One region of the Staphylococcus sp. Ze2 genome, then DNA from elsewhere that is predicted to be linked to it. Evidence: predicted binding sites of a transcription regulator. Region 1 holds the regulator's gene; the other holds the start of a gene.
The links. Region 1 encodes Rex, which represses fermentation and respiration genes when NADH is low (regulators of the CRP and FNR family bind a similar motif). Its sites were predicted from a motif close to TTGTGAAATATTTCACAA; they were not measured.
Positions count from the first base shown of each region.

Region 1 (12,060 bases):
TAAGAAATGTTAAAAAGATATAATACATAAAAAGCTGAGCATGTAATTAAATACATGCTCAGCTTTTTATTGCTTTATTTACTTCTTCTAAACTTGGAATACTTGATATCGCTCCGTATTTCGTAGTTACCATTGCAGCTACGTAATTACTAAATTCAAGTATGCTTTTACCTTCGCTTTTCAACAGTGATATCACGTCTGTTCTATCAGAAGTTAATAATCTGCTAATTAAAGCACCTATAAATGCATCACCTGCACCTGTAGTATCAATGGCTTTAACTTTAAAACCTTGTTGAGAAATTTCATTTCCATCTTTAAAATATATGACCGCTCCATCAGCACCTTTGGTATAAATCACTACATTTACATTCCCGTGGAACAACCACTGTATAGCATGTTTTTCATCTGCAATTCCAGTAACAAATTCCAATTCTTCATCAGATATTTTGACGATATGTGCTAATGGAATAAATTCATGAATTGCTGATTTACAATCCGCTTCATCTTTCCATAATGGCAACCTCACATTAGGATCAAATACAATTGTACCTCCTGTATTTGTCACTTTTTCAATCAATTCCTTATGTGCAAATTTCATAGGACTTTCCACTAGATCAACTGAGCAGAAATGCAACATATCATTTTCAGTTACATCGATGGAACTTACTGCATCAGTACTGTACAACATGTCAGCCGATGGTTTTCTATAAAAGGAAAAGTCTCTTTCTCCTTCTTTAGTTAAACTCACAAATGCTAAGGCCGTATTGGCTTCCTCAGTACGTCTTACATATTGAGTACCTACTCCTATGTCTTCTAGCGTTTCCACAATTAAATCACCAAATGCGTCTTGTCCTAATTGTGTAATCATTTCCGCATTGCCACCTAGTTTTGTCGCTGTACAAGCCACATTACATGGTGCACCCCCGACTTGTCGACTAAACTTTTCTACATCTTTTAATTTAGAATCTGTAGTATTCGGTATAAAATCTATTAAAGCCTCTCCAATTGCTAGTAGACGTTTCATATAGTGTCACCTTTCAAATCGTATTTTGTAAATTTTAGATAGGTTTGGCCTGATTCAGTAGATGTTTTAATGCCTGTTGCATTTTCATCTGTAAATATTCTGGTTGTCATCACACGTTCACCATCATTACAGAATATTTCAACACTAGAAGTATCTACAAATAACTGCAGTTTTGATAACGGTGTATCTAAATAAGTACTCCTCGTTGTTCCTTCAACAGGTTCTGGTAATTGACCACTTTCACTGCGATCTAATGTTAATTTTTGCTCCCTCTTATTATACGTAATCAATGTAGACTCCGTCTTAGATGTACGTACTTCAAAGTAAACTTCTGTCGCCTCATTTTCCAAAATATCGATGATTAATTCAAACTGTTTACCTTCATATGGATGTAATTGTCTTGTGAATTTATTAGCATAACCTAGTGCCGTTTCTTCATTTGTGCGAAGCTTTTCAAGCGCTTTGATGGGACGTTGTTTTAAATTACCTGACTCAATTGTCAATACACGTGGGATAGTTAAACAATGCGCCCAACCATCGGCATCTGAAGGATAGTTAATATCAGGCAAGCCCATCCACCCAATTAATATGCGTTGACCATTTTCGTCTAAGAATGTCTGAGGAGCATAAAAATCAAAGCCATAATCTAATTCATGAAAATCAGCATGGTTCATTGTTAAATTATTAATATCATACTGTCCCATAATATACCCAGATTGATAAATATTCTTAAAGCGTTCCCCTTCTGAAGCTATGCCTTGAGGACAAAATAATAACATGTCATAACCGTTTAAATTAAAATAATCCGGACACTCCCACATATAACCAAAATCATCTAGATTCGTTTGAACCTCTCCTTGAAACTCCCAATTGACGATATCTGTGGAACGATATTGCAGAATTCTCCCTTGTTTTTTAATATTTTGAGCAGCTATCATTGCGTAATAAACACCGTCTTGAACATGTACCTTAGGATCCCTAAAATGTTGAGTATAGCCAAACGGTGGTGCTGATATCACTGCTTTAGGAAATTTATTAATCGATCCATCCTTAGACATTTTTGCGATATGTTGTGTAGAAATTCTATTCCAATCACTATCTCGATGGTTCGCTGTATACATATAATATAAGTGGTCATTATATTCAAAGGCACTGCCACTATATACACCGTGACTATCATCTTTCGTATCTGGTTTAATCGTTGGACCAATAGCTTTAAAATCTACAAGATCCTTACTTTGATATGTATACCAATATTTCAATCCATGCACAGGTCCTAAAGGAAACCATTGGTGAGATACATAATAATTCCCCTTGAAATAGATAAGACCATTAGGATCATTTAACAATCCTATTTTGGGTTGTATATGAAAAGTTTGTCTATATTCAGACTGATTAACTTGTTCAGTTAATTTTTCAATCGTTTCTTGATCAACATCTTCATATTTTTGATAACGTTGCTCTTTTGTCCACTCCGACATGGTGCGTATCCTCCTATTTATAAAATAAGCTCATTTAAATGGTACCGGTTCCATAATATACTTTTTTATCATACCATTTTTCTTTTAATTTTCAAATGACTGTTCAACATCGATAATAATGCGTTGTTCAATTTCTTGATGTTGTATCATCTGATTTAGTTTGTCCATAGCCACACTTCCCGCATATTCAAAATTGTAATTTATGGTATGGATAGATGGTGACACAATATCAGTGACTGGATCTCCACCAAATCCTACAATATACTTTTCGTGCGCATGTGGCGTGTGTTCTGAATTATATTTATGTATCGCTAAGGCAATTGAATCAGTAGCCCCAACAATTGCGTCATAATGAGGGTATGCTTCTAACGCTTCTACAACATCGACCATCGCCTCTTGATAATTAAATGATGTGAGCGAAATTTCAGGTTGTATGCTATGTGCTTCTAAACCCGCAATCAGACCTTCTTTGCGTTGAACCCCTACCGCAATATCACTTTCTGTTACACCAAAGAATTTGATATCGTTATAACCTTGTTGACCTAACATATCACCAACTAAGTATCCAGCTTGGTAATCATTATGGATAATACAATGTAAATCATCATGTGCTTGACCAACAATAATTACAGGAACATTTATTTTATTAATCACTTCTAAATGTTGGTCTGTGATTTCTGTTGCCATAAAGACAATACCATCTACCTTACTTCTATAAAATGTTTCAAGCGCGTCAATTTCTAATTGAATATTAAGATTTGTGTAATTTAGAAGTAAACTATAATTCAATTGATCACAGACTGTTTTGACTCCTTTAATTGTCTCGTCGACAGCAAAAGAGTTCATTCTAGGAATAATTGCCCCTATCATATTAGTTCTACGCGCACGTAAACTTTGTGCAAATTGATTGGGCTGATAGTCATTTTCGCGAATAATTTTATCTAATCTTTGTTGAGTTTTTAAACTTACCGAACCATTATTTAAATATCTCGAGACTGTACTTTTAGAAACCCCAGCAATTTTTGCTATATCAGCAATGTTCTTCATATTTTCTCACTCTCATTAATTAACTATTATAAACAATACTCATTTTATCATAATGCAATCGCTTTAAATACTATTTAAATCTTCTCTTACCAAAAGATTGAATTTTTCAGCTTTGTATCTAAACAGCAATATATAAGAGGACTTTCGAGTATGATATAGAAGTAGAAACTACAATTTAAAGAAGGGATATCACATGAATTAGGTGAAAATGTATGGCTTAATATGCATCGCTGTTTGCTTTTGTTATTTTTAGTTAAAAATGGTAGTTAATCAGCCATTTTTTAACTCTTCTCCCTCTAATGATATTAATTATTTCTTGTATCTATAAAGGTAAATCTATTAAATTTATTTTTACTCATTGCTTTAATGTTACCTCTTACTACTAATAACTTTGAATCTTTTTTATTTATTGAGTATTTTTCCAATAATAATTAATAGTTACGTCTTAATCATAAATACTAAAAAGGTCGAACTCAAAGCATAGCTATGAATTCGACCTTTTTTAATTTAATTATTATATTGACTAATTAACTAAGTGAAGCGCATTTCTTACCTCAACGTTAGCTATTTATAGTAACTGATTAAACTTTTTGAATTGTGATTGTCCATGATGCGTCATCTAACTGCTCATAATTTGTAACTGGATAGCCTTGCTCAGCTGCCCAATTTGGTAATGCTTCAGTTGCTTGAGTACAATCAAAATCTATTTTTAATTCATCACCATTATCTAAAGTATTCATTTTCTTTTGTGCTTCTATTAAAGGGAATGGACAAACCATTCCAACTGTACCTAACTCGTGTACCATAATTTGTGCCTCCTATATTAATTATATTGTTTGCGTTTGTGACGTTACATTCTCATTAGAAGTTTGCTTCTGCGCTTTTTTCATAGGTCTTATAAATACAAAATAACTCATTGTCCAAGCCCCTAAGATCATTGAAGCGAGTGCAATCCAACCTTTCCATGACATCGTTGCTGTCTCTACTAGTCCATTACCTATTGAACAACCACCTGCCACTGAAGCGCCGAATCCCATAAATACGCCACCAATAACACTGTTTCGGATGGTTTTTTTATCTGGCAATCTCCATTTAAACTCTCTTGCACCTTTAGCCGCCAAATAAGAACCTAGGAATATCCCAAGTACTAAGAATACACCCCAATCTAGTAATTTCAAATCACCAGTAACGAAAAACTGTACTAGATTGGCAGATGGAGTAGTAATACCTAGCCCATACATTCTTCCTGTCGATTCACTTACAGGCCATGCAATTAACGCGATGAGTCCTACTGCTATTGCAGCCACAAAAGGATGGTATTTCTTTTCAAATAAATAATGACGTACACCTGTAAATTTCTGCTTTAATTTAGGAACAGCAAATTTAGGTTTTGGTTTGCGTAATGTTTTGACTACAAAAAACACTGTAATAACTGTAAGCAATGTTACCCAAATCCATGTCGGTATCCCTGTAGTTTGTGACATACTCGTATTAACATTTGTAGGTTTGTTTACACCATCCATTAATGGTAATAACAAACCATATTTCGTAGCTGCCGAAGTAAATGCATAGGCAATGAGTGCCATCCAACTACCAATTAAACCTTCTCCTGCTCTATACCAAGTACCAGTTGCACATCCACCAGCTAATATAATACCTAAACCAAATATAAACGAACCTATTACCGTCCCAATAACTGGATAAGTTGAATCAGGTATTTGTACTAAACCAGTTGAAGTTAAAATGAGCAATCCTATACTTTGAACTGTAATTGCTATAAGTAATGCATAAAACATTTTGTTACTCTTTTGAATATACATGTCTCTAAATCCACCAGCTAAACAAAACCGTGTTCTTTGCATAACAAAGCCTAAAAGACTTCCCACAATAATGCCGCTGATTATTAACCAAGTCATATTAATAACCTCTTTCCCGATAAAATCAATAAGATTAATAATATTAGAAATCGTATAAAATTTCAACCTTGCAACTCATAAATTTTTAACTTTCTGCTAAATTAATAGTAGTCGTATTTTTGAAATTCAAATTAAACATCCATAAAAAAATAGTTTTTTATAAACACAATACATGGAATGTATTACTGTATCTATAAAAAACTAACTAAACATTTCTTATTTATTACTATAATTTTTCATAAAGAATAATAAAGATTGTAATTCAATACCTAAATCAATATGATGAACTTGAACGTCTGATGGTGTTAGTACACGACTTGGTGTAAAGTTAAGTATTCCTTTAACACCTGACTCCACTAATACATCGGCTACGTTTTGAGCCGCTTCCTCAGGCGTAGTCAGTATCACTACATCTATATCTTCTTGCGATAATATTTCCTTTATTTTATCAAATGGACTAACTGTCACTTTACCTATTTGTGTCCCAATAATTTCTTCACGAATATCGAATGCTTCAGTTATAGTCATTTCATCATGTATTGAAAAGTTATATGTTAATAATGCTTTACCTAAATTCCCTACGCCTACAATTGCAATTTTAATCTCGTCGTTTTCGCTAATTTCATTTTTAAAAAAATGTAATAAGCTATCAATATTATAGCCATAGCCTTTCTTGCCTAACTCGCCAAAATAAGAAAAATCTCTTCGAATTGTTGCGGAATCAATATTTAATCCTTCGCTGATGGATTTAGAATTAACTCTATCAATGCCTTTAGATTTTAATGTATTGACGAATCTATAATATAACGGTAAACGTTTCAATGTGGCACGAGGAATCTTTTCGCTTTGATTAGCCAAGATCTTATCCCCCTATTTCATTATCTGTTATTCATTAATCTTATAATCACTACAACATTATACATGACTGAATAATAAAAATAAACAATGATAGTTTTAACAACACACTGAATACTGTAGAATGATATTGAATAGAGAGGTGCAAAATCAGATGATATTATTACAACTCAATGATTTAACAAAATCATTCGACGGAGAAGATATTTTTAATAATGTAGATTTTGAAGTAAAAACTGGTGAACGCATTGGTATTGTAGGTCGTAATGGCGCCGGAAAATCAACATTAATGAAAATCATTGCTGGTGTTGAAGATTATGATAGCGGTCATATTTCTAAAAGTAAAAATTTAAAACTTGGTTATTTAACACAGCAAATGACATTAAATACAGATCAGACTGTATTTGAAGAAATGTCTAAGCCGTTTGAGGCAATGAAAAAATTAGAACAAGAAATGAAATTGGAAACAGATTGGTTAGCACAACATGCTGATGAATACGATTCTGAAACTTATAAAACTCATATCGATCGCTATGAATCATTATCCAATCAATTTGAACAACAAGATGGCTATCAATATGAAAGTAAAATTAAAACAGTCTTACATGGACTGAATTTTAGTGAAGCGGATTTCGACAGGCCTATCAATGACTTTAGCGGTGGTCAAAAAACAAGATTATCTTTGGCACAAATGTTATTAAGCGAGCCTGATTTATTACTTTTGGATGAACCTACTAACCATTTAGACATGGAAACAACCCAATGGTTAGAAAGTTATTTAAATTACTTTAAAGGCGCCATCGTAATTATCAGTCATGATAGATACTTCTTAGATAAAATTGTCACTCAAATTTACGACGTTGCACTCGGTGATGTCCAACATTATGTAGGCAATTATGCCCAATTTATTGATCAAAGAGATAAATATTATGAAAAACGTATGCAAGAATATGAAAATCAACAAGCTCAAATTAAGAGATTAGAGACATTTGTCGATAAAAATATTGCCCGTGCTTCAACTACTGGTATGGCTAAGAGCCGTAGGAAAATGTTGGAAAAAATAGAACGCATTAATAAACCTATGATTGATGCTAAAAGTGCCAACATTCAATTTGAATTTGATCGTAATACTGGTAATGATGTCTTTCATATAAAAAATTTAGAAATTGGCTATGAGTCTCCGATTACTAAAGGAATTACTTTTGAAGTAACAAAAGGAGATCATATTGCAATTATCGGCCCTAATGGCATTGGAAAATCTACTTTAATAAAAACTATCGCCGACATACAAAAGCCATTAAACGGGACAATTACTACCGGTGCCAACTTAAAAATTGGTTATTATGATCAAAAACAAGCCGAATTCAAATCAAACAAAACAATACTTGATTACTTATGGGACCAATACCCTACTATGAATGAAAAAGACATTCGGGCTGTTTTAGGGCGTTTTCTGTTTGTACAAGACGATGTTAAAAAAATAATTAATGATTTATCGGGTGGTGAGAAAGCTCGTTTACAGCTTGCCTTATTAATGCTCGAGCGAAACAATGTACTCATTTTAGATGAGCCTACAAACCATTTAGATATAGATTCAAAAGAAATGTTAGAACAAGCTTTAGCGAACTTTAAAGGTACCATTTTGTTTGTATCTCATGATCGTTATTTTATTAATGAATTAGCTAATAAAGTTTACGATTTAGATCTCGATGGAGGCACAATGTATTTAGGAAATTATCAATATTATATTGATAAAACTGAAGAAAGTGCAGCATTAAAAGCAAAAGAAGAATTAGAAAATCCAACAGTAAATGATACAGTTATTAAACAAAACGACTCGTATAGTGATCAAAAACAACAAAAGCGTGAGCAACGTCAAATAGAACGTCAAATTGAAACATGTGAACTAAATATTGAAACCTTCGAAGAAGAAATAAATGATATTAATCATCAGCTTACCTTGCCAGACGTATACTCAGATCCTGAAAAAGCAAACTCCTTAGCGGTTTCAAAATCAGAAATCGAACAAAAACTAGAACAAGTCATGGCTGAATGGGCAGAATTACAAGAAAAATTAATATAAACACTAATTCAATTCAAGAGCTAAAGTAGAAAAGTCTACTTTAGCTCTTTTTCATCCCCTGAAATACACAATAAATATTCACAACCTCCATCCTATAACAAAGGCTATCCACAAAGTTTTCCTAGTTATCCACAAGTAAAAAGTAATCTTTTTTTGCGCATAAAATTCAGATAACGGTTTATATCCACACACTTTACCCAAACTTATCCACACCTTGTACACTATTTGTTGATAAGTACGCATGTTCTCTATTGACATCAATTTATTCCTTCTTAAATAAGGCACTATCTCTGTTTGTTAAATTTTGGCTATAATGTCATAATTATCACATAGCCACTTACATATTAATAAAGGGAGTAATACACTATGCCAGCAATTTTTTGGTTCTTTATAGCTTTTCTTTTTTTGGGTACTGCATTAATGATTATCTCACCCATTGTTGCCAACAAAAAACTTATGCACGATATCAAACCATTATGGGATAATAAACGCCCATTAGAGAATTTCATTAGACCGAATCATACTTATATTTACCAATTTGATACATATAAACATAAATTTAACAGCGCAACCTTGATAGACGAAAAAACGTGGTCAGATTTAAATCTTGATAGCGTATTTCATAATATGAATTTTAATTTTACAGCTATTGGCGAAATGAGGCTTTTTGCAACTTTAAAAAATATGTTCAAAGTAACAGACGCTCAACTTCTTTCGAATATTACAACTAACTTAGATTTTAGGAATAAAATATCATTGTATTTAGCGCAAATTGGAAAAGCAATCTATCCTACTTTTCCTGATCAAATCTCATCGATTAAACGCAATAATTTTTTTATTATTTGTACATACTTACCATTAATTTTTATAATGCTATCCATTTTCATTCCTAGCATTGGCATTAGTTTAACTATTGTTTCTGCAATTTTTAATATGATGTTAAGTGGATTTTTAAAAAAGTCCTATGAACAAGATTTAAATTCAATGTTCTACACGTCAACCGTTATCAAAAAAGCGTATGCCATCCAACAACTCGAACTCGCACCTAATCTAGATATTGACTTTAAACATTTTGTTATAGCCCGCAAATTTAGTGGCTTGCTAGGTCGTGTGAACTCAAACGATGAAACATCTGTGTTTTCATTATTATTCAAATTAATCTTTATGATGGATTATCATCTATTTCATTTAATTCAAAACAGTTTTAAAAAGTATGAAGATGAAGTAATGGCGTGCTATGAATACATCGCTAATATTGATAATCATTATGCTGTAGCTTTGTGGAGAGAAACTTTAGATCATTATATAGTTCCTCAAGTTACAGAAAAGGATGTTATTCATTTTAAACAGTTAACACATCCATTGATTAATGGTGCAGTTCCAAACGATTTAGCGATAGACAATCATATTTTACTAACTGGTTCAAACGCATCAGGTAAGTCCACATTTATGAAAGCTGTTGCGCTCAACATCGTATTATCACAAACCATTAACACTGCTACAGCTAAAGAATTTGAGTATAAGCCTGGTATGGTTTATACCTCAATGGTCAACCAAGATGATATCTTAACAGGTGATAGTTATTTCATGACTGAAATCAAATCTATTAAACGTCTATTTGATATCACAACAACTAACAAAGTGTATTGCTTTATTGATGAAATTTTTAAAGGTACGAATACCACAGAGCGTATTGCTGCATCAGAGTCTGTCCTAAGTTATCTCGATCAACTTGAAGGCTATACTGTCATTGCCGCTACGCATGACATTGAGCTCTCTTCTTTACTAGGCAATGTGTATTCAAATTATCATTTTAATGAGTCTATAACTGAGGATAACATTTCATTTGACTTCAAGATTAAGCAAGGTAAAGCTGATACCCGAAATGCGATAGAATTACTTAGAATTATGTCATTTCCGAAGAAAATTTATAATCGTGCAAAGTCATCAGCAAACCGTAATACTTAATCAAAAATTGTTTTTTCGCTTCATTTATTATTGCTTATAACTACAAATAGAGAGGATGGATATTTATTCCATCCTCTCTATCTGTATAAATCAAACATAATTTTTAATAAAATCCGCCCATAAATTCATGCTTTATTCAGCATTAACCATCCACGTAACACCAAATGGATCATTAAACATACCATAAAAATCTGACCATTCAGTTTTACCTAATGGCATCGTCACTTCACAGCCCGCTGCTACTGCTTTATCAAAAAATGCTTTTGCCTTTTCCTTTTCCGCTTCATTCGAACCATCAAATGTGAAGGTAACAATCGCACCACTATTATCTATTTTCTTATTCTTCCACGTGTCACTACAATAGAATGTTTCACCAAGTATATTAAATGAGGCGTTCATTGTAAAATCTGCGTCCACTTGATATTCTTCCGGCATATTTGCGAACATTTCATGGTCCCCACCTACACGTTGTATATCCGTTGCACCAAAATGTTCTTCATAAAAATTTAATGCGGCCAAACTATTTTGAAAATTAAAATATTGAACTGCTTTCATAATTAACTTCCTCCTTGTGGTGTTAAACATCAACACGTATTAAATCAATTATTTAAATGTCTATAAATTACTTATACCCATATTCTGTTGTTATAAAGTGGAGAATTTTTAATTTTTTCACTACAACCTTTAATAGTTAAAAACTTAAAGAACAGTAGTCAATTTATCCAACATCCATAAGTCTATTAAACACAAAAAAGTCCAAGACATTTATTTATATCTAGGACTTTTTGAAAGTAACTACCTACATTAACATAGTAATTTCCACTAATTATTTAACTGTAAATGCTTCAATATCTAAACTATTAACACCATTCAATGTCATATCTGCTGTAACACCTGCATTATATAAATAGTGGGCCGCTGCACCAATCATAGCAGCATTATCTGTGCATAATTTAGGGCTTGGTATTGAGAGTGTAATATTGTGACTTTCACAGGCTTCTGATAAGGCAGACCTTAAACCTTTATTACTCGCTACACCACCTGCAACTATAAGTTGGTTTACACTGTATGCTTCACATGCTGATATAGATTTGCCAACTAATACTTCAACGACACTATTTTGGAAACTTGTCGCGACATTCGCTTTGTTAATTTCCTCACCTTTTTGTCGAATGTTATGAAGTTTGTTTATAACCGCACTTTTTAATCCACTAAAGCTAAAATCATAACTATCTTTGTCTAGCCATACTCTTGGAAAATCATAGCTATCTTGACCCTGAGCAGCTAATTTATCAACTTGTGGTCCACCTGGATAACTAAGTCCAATGGTTCTAGCTACCTTATCATATGCTTCACCAACAGCATCATCCCTAGTTTCACCAATAACCTCAAAGTTCAAATGATCCTTCATATAAATTAATTCTGTATGTCCACCTGAAACGATTAATGACATGACTGGAAACTGGAGTGGTTTTTCTAAATGATTCGCATATATATGACCAGCTATATGATGTACTGGAATTAACGGTTTATCATATGCAAATGCTAATGCTTTCGCAGCATTTATACCGACTAACAAAGCCCCTATCAAGCCAGGACCTTGCGTGACTGCTACTGCATCAACCTGCATCATTGTTACATCAGCAGTATTCAATGCTTCATCAATAGTAGTTGTGATACCTTCAA
Region 1 is NZ_CP183486.1:1,234,261-1,246,320, reverse strand. It holds gene agrA (quorum-sensing response regulator AgrA) at 1-23, shown strand, start outside; gene ACM591_RS05580 (carbohydrate kinase family protein) at 59-1,024, opposite strand; gene ACM591_RS05575 (sucrose-6-phosphate hydrolase) at 1,021-2,505, opposite strand; gene ACM591_RS05570 (LacI family DNA-binding transcriptional regulator) at 2,590-3,552, opposite strand; gene ACM591_RS05565 (sulfurtransferase TusA family protein) at 4,134-4,358, opposite strand; gene ACM591_RS05560 (YeeE/YedE family protein) at 4,380-5,468, opposite strand; gene ACM591_RS05555 (redox-sensing transcriptional repressor Rex) at 5,685-6,326, opposite strand; gene ACM591_RS05550 (ABC-F family ATP-binding cassette domain-containing protein) at 6,478-8,406, shown strand; gene ACM591_RS05545 (MutS-related protein) at 8,773-10,374, shown strand; gene ACM591_RS05540 (VOC family protein) at 10,507-10,929, opposite strand; gene tsaD (tRNA (adenosine(37)-N6)-threonylcarbamoyltransferase complex transferase subunit TsaD) at 11,201-12,060, opposite strand, start outside.

Region 2 (12,060 bases), 240 kb from region 1:
CTGAATTTTATGATTGATATCAATCCTTCATTGCTGGATCATCATTTTTATGAATTTTTAAAGCAATATGACTCTGCGCAATTTATTATTCGAATTGATCATAGTACTTCCATTGAAATTGTAAATGAAATTATAAGTAATGATTTCCAATGCTGTTTAAACGCTAGTATTATTTCAGATCAGTTACTACAACATTTATATCAAAACCTAAATCATTTTAATTACTTATGCTATTGTCATAACTATTATCCTCGACCTGACACAGGGTTAGAAGCGCAATTTGTTAAATCACAAAATGAATTAATTCTATCGTATAATCCCAAGGCTAATATTTATGGATTTATTGTAGGAACAACACTTCGTGGCCCGCTTTTCAAAGGCTTACCAACAATAGAAACCGCAAGATATATGCATACAATTGAGAGCGCACAATTACTTCAAGACTTAAATACACAACATATTATGATTGGTGATCCGTATTTAAACCGTCACAATGCGCACCAACTTATTTCATTTTTAGAAAAAAGACATTTTAACTTATCCATAACATTACTTGATAAACAGGCGGAAGATATTTTACTAAAATCTCACACAGTGCGCCCTGACAATCCCGGCACTTTAATTAGATCTCAAGAAGCACGCCATTATTGTAAAGCTGATATACAACCATTATTAGTAACTGAAAGGACACTCGGCGCAATAACTTTAGACAATAAACTTAATGGACGTTATCAAGGTGAATTACAAATCATTAATAAAGTATTACCACCGCATAAAAATGTAAATGTTGTAGCGCAAATTGACACCGAGGACATACCAATCATCAACTGTATGCGACCTAATGATTCATTTGAATTCACAATAAATGCTAAGGAGTTGAAATCATGAATAAATCAATAACTGAATCAAGAAATGAAGCAACAATGCATTTAGATGAAATGACTATTCAACAAGCTTTAGAAACAATGAATGCAGAAGATCAAAAAGTCCCCGAACAAATAAAAGTCATCTTACCTGAATTAACGAAAGTAATTGAAATTACCACACATCAGTTTAAGCAAGGTGGCCGTATTATCTATATGGGTGCAGGTACAAGTGGTCGATTAGGCGTACTCGATGCCGCCGAATGCGTACCGACATTTAATACGAGTACAAATGAGGTCATTGGCTTAATCGCTGGTGGACAACGCGCGATGACTGTCGCTGTTGAAGGTGCTGAAGATGATGAAATACTTGCGCATGAAGATTTAAAACACATCCACCTTTGTGAAAAAGATGTTGTTATTGGTATAGCTGCAAGCGGTAGTACCCCTTACGTCAAAGGAGGATTAAAATTCGCAAACAAAGTTGGTGCATATACCGTAGCAATTTCCTGTAATGTAGATACTCAAATTAGCAAATTAGCCCAATTCCCTATTGAAGTTAATGTTGGGCCAGAAGTATTAACTGGTTCTACTAGATTAAAATCAGGAACTGCTCAAAAATTAATACTGAATATGATATCTACTATCACAATGGTTGGTGTTGGTAAAGTATATGACAACCTTATGGTCGATGTTAAAGCAACAAATCAAAAGTTAATTGATCGCTCTATCCGTATAATTCAAGATATTTGTGATACTTCATACGAACAATCTCAAATATTATATGAAGAAGCAGAGCAAAATTTAAAAGTTGCTGTTGTTATGCACTTATGCAATATATCCAAAGAGGAAGCTTTAAGACGTTTACAGGAAAACGACAATATTATCAAACAAGCCATTAAAGACTAAATATTTTTAACTATAATTTTCATTTTTTTATACATTTCATAAATCTTCAATGACATAAAAGGAGGTCATTTTATGACAAAAGAGCAAATACTTGCTGAAAGTATCATAGATGCTGTTGGTGGAATTGATAATATGGATAACGTTATTAATTGTATGACTCGAGTTAGAATAAAAGTACTCGATGAAGATAAAATTGACTATGAGAAACTAAAAGCAATTAAAGGCGTGATGGGTGTCGTAAAAGACGATCGCGTACAGGTCGTTGTTGGACCAGGAACAGTCAATAAAGTTGCTACTCATATGTCTGACTTAAGCGGTGTACGCTTAGGTGAAACTATCCCCCATAACACTAAAAATTACCGCGAAGATGCTGAAGCGAAAGCTAAAGAAAATAAAACTTCTATTCAAAGTAAGCAACATCGCGGTAAATTTAATAAATTACTAAAAACAATTGCTAATATCTTTATACCTCTTATCCCCGCATTTATTGGGGCAGGTTTAATTGGTGGTATCGCAGCTGTATTAAGTAACCTTTTAGCAGCTGGTCAAATTTCCGGCGAGTGGGTAACACAACTGGTCACAGTCTTCAATGTCATTAAAGATGGTATGCTCGCATATTTGGCAATCTTTACTGGTATCAATGCAGCTAAAGAATTTGGCGCTACACCAGGTTTAGGTGGTGTTATTGGTGGTACAACATTATTAACGGGTTTAACTGATGAAAATATGATTACCAACATTTTTACAGGCGAACCGCTACAAGCTGGTCAAGGTGGTATAATTGGCGTAATTTTTGCAGTATGGCTTCTTAGTATCGTTGAGAAACGATTACATAAAATTGTTCCAAACGCCGTAGATATTATCGTTACGCCTACAATCACTCTGTTTATTATAGGACTTCTAACAATCTTTATTTTTATGCCATTAGCTGGCTTCGTTTCAGATGGACTTGTCTCAGTTATCAATGCAATTATCGACGTTGGTGGTGTCTTTAGTGGGTTTATTATTGGAGCCTTTTTCTTACCATTAGTTATGTTAGGCTTGCATCATATGTTCACACCTATTCACATTGAGATGATCAATCAAACTGGCGCAACTTATTTATTACCAATTGCTGCTATGGCTGGTGCTGGACAGGTCGGAGCTGCTTTAGCATTATGGGTAAGATGTAGTAAAAACACAACACTAAGGGATACACTTAAAGGTGCCCTACCGGTTGGATTTTTAGGGATTGGTGAGCCTCTAATTTATGGTGTTACCTTACCTTTAGGCAAACCATTTATAACGGCTTGTATTGGTGGTGGTATCGGTGGCGCTGTCATTGGAGGCATTGGCCATATTGGTGCAACCGCAATTGGCCCAAGTGGCATATCATTATTGCCATTGATTTCGGACCACATGTACTTAGGCTATATAGCCGGATTACTCGCAGCATATGCCGGTGGTTTCTTATTCACTTATTTCTTCGGCACGACAAAGGCTATGCGAGAAACTGATACTCTAGGTGATTAACTATGACCAACGTACTATATAAAATTGATCGACAATACCCGAAATTAACTAAAAGTGAGAAAAAAATTGCTGATTATATCTTAAATACACCACATAAGATTATCAATATGTCTGTTCAAGATTTATCTGATGAAATAAATACAAGTACTGCGTCTATCGTTAGATTCAGTAAGAAAATGACCGAAAAAGGATTTCAAGAGCTTAAAATAGCCATTTCTCGCTATTTACCCGAAGAAACATTAAACAACAATCACCTTGAATTAATGGATAATGAATCTGTAGATGTATTAAAGTCTAAAATGTTATCACGTGTTACAAACACGATGAACTTCGTGTCAGACCATATTGAAAATGAAAATATAGATATGATATGTGCAAAGATGCAAAGTGCTCGCACGATTTTTCTATTTGGTTACGGGGCTTCACTTGTTATTGTTACAGACCTATTTCAAAAACTATCTAGAATTGGATTAAATGTAAGACTTTTGCAAGAAACTCATTTGTTTATGTCTACACTTGCTACACATGATGAACGTGATTGTATTATATTCGTGACAAATCAAGGTAGTCACAGTGAATTGCAATCCATGGCAAAGGTAGCAACAGATTATCAAATTCCTATCATAACTATTTCAAGTTCGAACGATAATCCTATTGCAAAAATATCAGATTATACACTGATATATGGTCAAACAGATGAAAATGAATTACGTATGGCTGCAACAACCTCTTTATTTGCTCAATTGTTCACAGTCGATATTTTATATTACCGCTACATCGCATTAAATTACGACAAATCATTAGACGCTATTACTCAATCTAAAATGGCTTTAGATAATTATCGAAAGCATTTATCTAATATATATTTTAAACATTAATATAAAAAACCAACCTAACAACTGTTTCTTTAAGTTGAGTAGGTTGGTTTTATCTTTTTATACTAGTTTTTTGAATCAAAAATTTTAGTTCATATCATTTTTAATCGCCAATGAAATAAAGAAGTGAGAGATAAACCAATATTTCATGTGATTTATCAAGCTCACTTCCTATTTATTTGTCATTATTTATTATCTTTCTCACTAACATTATACTAATACCATTTGATTCAATTAGTTTTGTTCATTTTTGAAGAAATCAAAGATATTGTTCGCATTATCTGTGTTATCTATATTTCCTCTAAATTGCTCACTACCAGGCCCATATGCATATGTGTTTACATCTTCACCAGTATGACCATATGTTGTCCAGCCAGTATTAGATTTGTCATTTATTGGTTTTTGTATGGCATCTTGAACTTTTTGCATTTGTTCTTTATATTCATCGGAATCTTTATCTAATTTATTGAGTTTTGTTGCTTCGTCTTTAACTTTATCAATTTGTGATTGCTCAACTTCAAAACCATAACCGTCTTGAATTACTTTTTGTGAATCTTTGCCTTCAGCAATTTCTTTAGTCATATGCATACCTGAGTGTTTCATAGACTGAATTGCCTCTGGATTCCAAACATAATCTTTACCTTTAGCAATAGACAAACCACCAGTTGAATGATCTGCTGTTGCAACGACTAGTGTATCAGGATTTGATTTTGCATAATTTGTAGCAAATTCAAACGTTTTTTCGAAACCATTCATTTCAGACATTACACCCGTTACATCATTTGGGTGACCTGCTTTATCTATAGATGCGCCTTCTACCATTAAGAAGAAACCTTTATCATTTTCTTGTAATTTATTTACTGCTGTATCTGCCATATCTAGCAGTCTTGGATTTTTATCTGGTGCGTCAATTTGTAATGGCATATCATTATCAGCAAACAACCCTAAGATTTTTTTGTTCGTAGACTGTTTCATATCTGTTTTATTGTCGACAACATCATAGCCGTCTTTTTTAAACTTATCTGCTAAATTACCATTTTCTTTACCAAAATATTCTGCCCCGCCACCAAGTAAAACGTCTACTTTATGCTCACCTTTAATTTTATCGTTATAAAATTGTTTAGCAATTTCATCTTTTTTGTCTCGGCTATCAACATGCGCTGCGTATGCTGCTGGCGTTGCATCAGTTAATTCTGCAGTAGAAACTAATCCAGTTGACTTACCATTCTCTTTTGCTTGCTCTAACACAGTTTTCACTTTTTTCTTATTATCATCTAAACCAATAGCCCCGTTGTAAGTTTTATGACCAGAACTAAACGCTGTCGCACCAGCCGCAGAATCAGTTACATTTTCTTTTGGATCGCTCGGATTTGTACGTTGATTACCTACTAGATATTTATCAAAAGCAGTCTTTTCCATTTCTTTTGTTTCTGGATTATCAGCAAAGTAACGATAAGCAGAATTGTACGAAGGACCCATACCATCCCCAACTAAAAATATTACATTCTTTGCATTTTTTGTATTACCCATATATGAAACACCATTTTCTTTTGGCGCATGTCCTCCAGCCGAGGCATAGGTTGACTGCACACTCCCCAACACAGAACCCATAACGATTGCACTTGCCACAGAAACAGTTGCTAATTTGTTAAAAATTTTCATAAAGTAATAACTCCTTTAAATATGTATTATCAATCTACACTTTAAGTGTAGTCTACAAGTTTTGAGTAATTATTTTATTGCAGTAAATTTTATGTAAATTAATTAATAAAGTTATGTGTATAACGGATTAAAAAGTACATTCTGATAATAATTAAAAAATGGTAACGAGACAGAAAGCTAATTCATTTACAAAGGTTTCATCGTCTCATCTTATTAAAATGACTTATTTGATAAAAAAGGTTTACCTAAGCTATTGCTCATGCATAAGAACCACTAACTCATTACATTGAGAAGTGGTTCTTTATAATCATTAAGGCTGGGACAATTAAAATTGTCCCAGCCTCTCACAAAATACTTTAAATATTAAAATAATTTATATAAATATAATTACCCTATTACACTTTAGAGTTGTTGATCTTTACTTAATTTATGGTAGCCCTTCAAGAAGAAGAACATTGTCATAAACAATAGAAATACAATACCGATAACTACAGAAACCACAGTTTCCTTATTAAATAACATACCGATTAATACCATGATAAAGAACGCCATTGTAATGTAGTTTGTAAATGCACCACCTGGCATCTTAAATGGGTGGCCTTCCATTTCTTCAGGATGATTTTTTCTAAATCTTAAATGACTAATTAAAATCATGAACCATGGTACCATCCCTGGTAAAATCGAAGCACTATAAACATATACGAATACACTATCGGCACCTTTGATAAATAACGGTAAGATTACGTTAAGCAAAGCACCAATTAAAATGCCTGTTGCAATGGCAAGTACAGTCCAAACAGGGACACCATTTTTCATAACTTTACCAAAGAATTTAGGTAACATACCTTTTTGAGATAAATTTAATGACATACGGCTAGCACTAAATATACCTGAGTTACAGCCTGACATCGCTGCAGTAAGTACAACAAAGTTGATTAATCCTGCTGCAAAAGTGATACCTACTTTAGCAAATGTAGCTACAAATGGACTACCAATATTGCCTAGTTCATTCCAAGGATAAACTGTAACAATTACAAAAATTGCACCAATATAGAAAATCAATATACGCCAGATAACACCGTTAACCGCGCTCTTGATATTTTTTTGTGGATCTTTTGTTTCACCAGCGGTAATACCAATTAATTCAACACCTTGGTATGATCCGATAACAATTGAAAGTGCAAAGAAAAAGCCAATCCAACCGTTAGGCATAAATCCGCCATGATCCCATAGATTTGATAGACCAATTGCTTCTCCACCATTTCCTAGACCAAAGAAGATAAGACCAAAACCAGCTACTATCATTAAAATAATTGTAACTACTTTAATCATTGCAAACCAGAACTCAAATTCACCAAACGCTTTAACAGATACAAGGTTAGCTCCAGCTAATAAAACTACAACAATAACGCCCGGTATCCATTGTGGTAAGTCAGGGAACCAATAGTTCATATATTCTCCGACTGCAATAACCTCACTCATACCTACAACTACCCATTGAAAAACGTTACTCCAAGCTGTTAGATACCCTGCTACTGGATGTATGTAATCACTCGCAAAGTTAGCAAAAGAACCAGAAGTTGGATGTAAATAAACCATTTCTCCCATTGCTCTCATTACTAAGAATAAAAATATACCTGCTATTAAATATGCAAATATAACAGAAGGACCTGTCCATTTTATAGTACTTGTAGCTCCCATAAATAGTCCTACACCAATCGTTCCACCAAGTGCAATCATACGCATTTGACGTGCACCTAGCCCCCTCTGTAATTCATTATTATCTTTCATCATTCAAACCCCATCTCTTTCAAATATAAGTGGAACTAAATTCACTTATTATGTCGTTATTATACTATAAATTCAAAAAATTTAAACAATTATTTTCGAATAATGTAAGGGCTTACATTACCGTTTATCAATTGTATGCGATTTTACATTGGAAAGTAAAGCTTTTTTTAAAAATTATTTTTCTTGAAAATCAACTATAAAAATTTAAGTGAACATGAATTCATGTAGAATTTGTGAAAAATATCACAAATTCTACATAACATAGTATACTTATAATTAATTACAGAAAGCGGGGATAAAAAATTGAGCGAAAAAAACATTAAATGGGATAAAGTATTTTATGGCAAAGCTTGGATTGATCACGTAGTTGATACTATTAAAACTAAAGACATCTTACAAAGTTTTTATTTTAAGCGCTATTTACTACGAGCTATAATGGCTGGTTTTATTCTAGGTGTTATTACTGTATTTGTCTTACTTATTAAAGCATCCCTAGAAACTCATCTACCTTCTGGCATCATCAATATTATTGCATCTATAGCATTTAGTTTTGCTCTAGTACTCATCTTATTTACTAATTCAGAATTGCTGACAAGTAACTTTATGTATTTTACAGTTGGTTTATATTATCGTGTCATCAACCCTACCAGAGTTTTGAAAATTTTCACATTATGCTTTATCGGTAATGCATTAGGTGGCTTTTTATTTTTCTTATTATTACGTCATTCTGATGTGATGACTACTGACATGTTAATACAATTAGAGCATACTATTGAACATAAGACATTAACTGCTAGTTTTACATCAATATTGATTAAGGGTATCTTCGCTAATTTTTTCATTAATATCTCTTTAGTTATAGCGATGCAAATAGACGATATTTTAGCTAAAATGTTCGTTATGATGTTTGGTGTATCTATATTTGCCTTTATGGGTTATGAGCATGTGGTTTATAACTCTGTACTATTTGGTGGTGGTTTAGTATATCAAAGCAGTGAATTAGCACTTATACCTGCAATTATTAATTTATTAGGTGCAGGCATTGGTAATTATATCGGAGGAGGATTAATAATAGGTTTGTTTTATGCATATTTAAATGATCATCACCAATATGAACGTAATATACCAAGATAACTGCTAATACAATAATTCATCTGTGTTATATGGTATAATTTTCAGTAGATTTATTACAAAGGAGTTATATATGAATAAACACTTAATGAAACGTACGCTTACGATTTCCATTATATTTGGTGTGTTATTTTTCTTTTTAAATTATTTTAGTGGATCTGATAGTTCAGTTGGTCCTTTAATATTAAAAAGTATAATGGTGATTTTTGTTTTTGGTATTTTATATTATACTTTGTTTTCTATTGTAAATTCTCCAGAACGAAAATATAAATTTGGTATAACCATTCCTATTGCATTATTAATTGCGATTATCATAAGCGCTCTCTTTTCAGCAATAAAAGCCGGAATTATTATTGGATTAATCTTAGGTATTATTGCCGGCTACGTATGGGAGTTTCTAGCAAAAAATCAAAATGGTGGTGACAAATCATGAGTGTAATTTTAGGAATCGTAGTAATTATTTTATTAATTGTGAGCTTAATACCAAATTTGAAAGCCTATAAAAAAACAAAAGAAACCGGAGAAAAGAATCCCCGGTTTGCTATCATGATAGGTATAGATGCTATGCTACTTGTCCTAGTATGTGTAACATTAATATTTCAATTTCTATAAAACAGATGGCGCTTGTCTCGTAAAGCGTCATCTGTTTTTAATATATAATTAAAACCTATATTGTAGTACAAAATAATATAAAGCTACAGCACCTAATAAATAAACCATCGAACCAACCATAAATGAACGAAATTGTATATTAAAAGGAATCTTTTTATTAAATATAGGTCCTAAAACTAAATTACCTATAGCTAATACGATAGGACCACCTAGGAAAAATATTAACAAATAAATATTCATAAAACTAACTCCTATCAACTTCAAAACATAACGCTATGATTTCATCAGCAGACAAATCTTTCCCTGTATATGCAATTTGACTAAAGTCTTGTAATTCGGTCATGTCATTAGTATTAACAATAACATCAAGACCAGCAGTAATAGCCGCTGTAGCACCATTTACTGAGTCCTCAATCGCTAGGCAATTTGCTGGATTATAATTTAATCTTTGGACAGCAGTGAGATATGGGTCTGGGTTTGGTTTAATCGCCTCTACATCTTCACGCCCTACAATTACATCTATATATTCATCCAATCCCAAACTGTCAAACGTTGGCTGAATATCTTCACGGTAACTACTTGTGGCAATTGCCATAGGGATATGACGTTTTTTACAATATTGCATAAGCTGATGCATTGCATCAACAATCGGTAATGTAACACTCGTTTCATTGTGTTCTAAATAAACCTTTTCCTTATTATCCTTACCGAGTTGTGCTTCCAAATATCTATGTAATTCCGTTGCAGCGCCTCCAATGGACTGACGATAAAAGTCTAATGATATTTCTTCTGAATTATGTTGAATTAAATGTTTATTAATAATTTCAAACAGATGTTTTTCTGTATCTATAATCGTGCCATCAAAATCAAATACAACTGCTTTGTACATAATTACGCCTCCTATTTAATATGAGATCACATTCGTTTAATGATAGCTTATCATATTTCAGATTTGAATTAACTAATTGTAACCATTTTTATGACATAAGTGAATCGCATTAAAAATGGCCCAATCCATAACATAGCTATGAATTAGACCATTAGGTTATTTTAATTATTTATTTGTCTACTTGACTAAATACAGTTCATAAATTAGCCTAGCTTCTTCTTATTTTTATCGCTTATTCCAATATTTAGCTAATATTGGTCCAGTAATATTGTGAACCAGACTAAATACAGCTCCCGGAACTGCAGCTAATGGACTAAAATGAACGGTGGCTAGTGATACTGCTAGACCTGAATTTTGCATACCTACTTCTATAGAAACAGCTTTTTTATCGGCTCTTTCCAAATGGAATATTTTAGCCAAAGTATATCCAAGTGTGTAACCTACAATATTGTGTAAGATAACAACAGCAAAAATCAATAAGCCTGTTTCAAGTATTTGTGATTTACTTCCACCTACTACCGACGCTAGGATAAGCGATATAGCAACAACTGAAACAATTGGTAAAGCTTTCGCTGACTTAGCGGCAAAGTTTTTAAATAATTTTTGTAAGATAAAACCAATAATAATTGGAATTAAAATTACTTGGATAACCGACCAAAACATACTCATAAACGATACTTCTAACCATTGATTAGCAAATAAATATATTAAGGCTGGCGTTAGAATTGGCGCTAATAGTGTGGACACACTTGTAATTGCAACTGATAAAGCGACATTTGCATTAGCAAGATAGCTCATTACATTACTTGATGTTCCGCCAGGACAACATCCCACTAAAATAACACCTATAGCTACTTCTGGTGGCAGATTAAATAATTTAGCAATTAAAAAAGCTGTTAATGGCATGATTGTATATTGTAAGATAACACCAATTATCACTGAGCGTGGCGCTTGAAATACAATTTTAAAATCTTTAGGGTCTATCGTTAGCCCCATCCCCAGCATTACAATACCTAATAAATAAGGAACCCATCCACTTAGTGTTGCTAATTGAGCAGGAAAAATAAAACCTATAATTGCAGCAACTAACATCCATAATAAGAATGTGTTGGTTGCAAATCTACTTACCTTTGATAACATCTATAAACACTTCCCTTTATGTATTAACAAAGAAGAATGTATCATACTTTAAACTTACAAACAACTTAATTTTCTAAATATTCTAAATATAATATCTGTACGTAACTTCTCTTAAAAATTTTAACTTCGTTCTTAAGACCTAGTGATTCCAATAAAAAAGAGTGGTACAATCTAATAGAAATAATAACTTGTGAAAATTTAAGTGTAATTGAATATTATGATTAATAGAGATAAAACACTTTCCATAGATATTGGGGGTATCATATGTTTTTAGATAAAACTGAAACTTTTGTGTTAAATATTGGTGGATTAAACAATCGTGCCACACGAAAAAATTTAACCAAACTTTGTAAACAAATACAATTTTGTAATTCATTTAAATTTACTATTTTCAAACAAAATAATTTGTATGCTTTAGAGATTAATTTACCAAAGCAGCAATTACCATATATGATTAGTTTCCTTAGTTTTCATAACTATTCCATTTATCAAATACTACAAGGTACAGATACTAATGACCTTCTAGATTTAGATCATTTATTATTATCTTCCAGACGTTTTGAACTAGTTGTAGATGGACTTCGTGACGCATTTATTAAAGACAAGGTCATCGATATTTTGAATTTAATAAATCAAACTGAGTACATTACATATACTTTTAATCGCAATAAGATAA
Region 2 is NZ_CP183486.1:995,562-1,007,621, reverse strand. It holds gene ACM591_RS04310 (MupG family TIM beta-alpha barrel fold protein) at 1-888, shown strand, start outside; gene murQ (N-acetylmuramic acid 6-phosphate etherase) at 885-1,772, shown strand; gene ACM591_RS04300 (PTS transporter subunit EIIC) at 1,845-3,284, shown strand; gene ACM591_RS04295 (MurR/RpiR family transcriptional regulator) at 3,287-4,162, shown strand; gene ACM591_RS04290 (alkaline phosphatase) at 4,394-5,821, opposite strand; gene ACM591_RS04285 (amino acid permease) at 6,224-7,612, opposite strand; gene ACM591_RS04280 (formate/nitrite transporter family protein) at 7,916-8,746, shown strand; gene ACM591_RS04275 (hypothetical protein) at 8,817-9,176, shown strand; gene ACM591_RS04270 (hypothetical protein) at 9,173-9,355, shown strand; gene ACM591_RS04265 (hypothetical protein) at 9,404-9,595, opposite strand; gene ACM591_RS04260 (HAD family hydrolase) at 9,600-10,244, opposite strand; gene ACM591_RS04255 (bile acid:sodium symporter family protein) at 10,470-11,384, opposite strand; gene ACM591_RS04250 (hypothetical protein) at 11,649-12,060, shown strand, end outside.
Region 2: a site for Rex is predicted at 7,844-7,861, ahead of ACM591_RS04280 (formate/nitrite transporter family protein). Genes of this name have one in related genera too.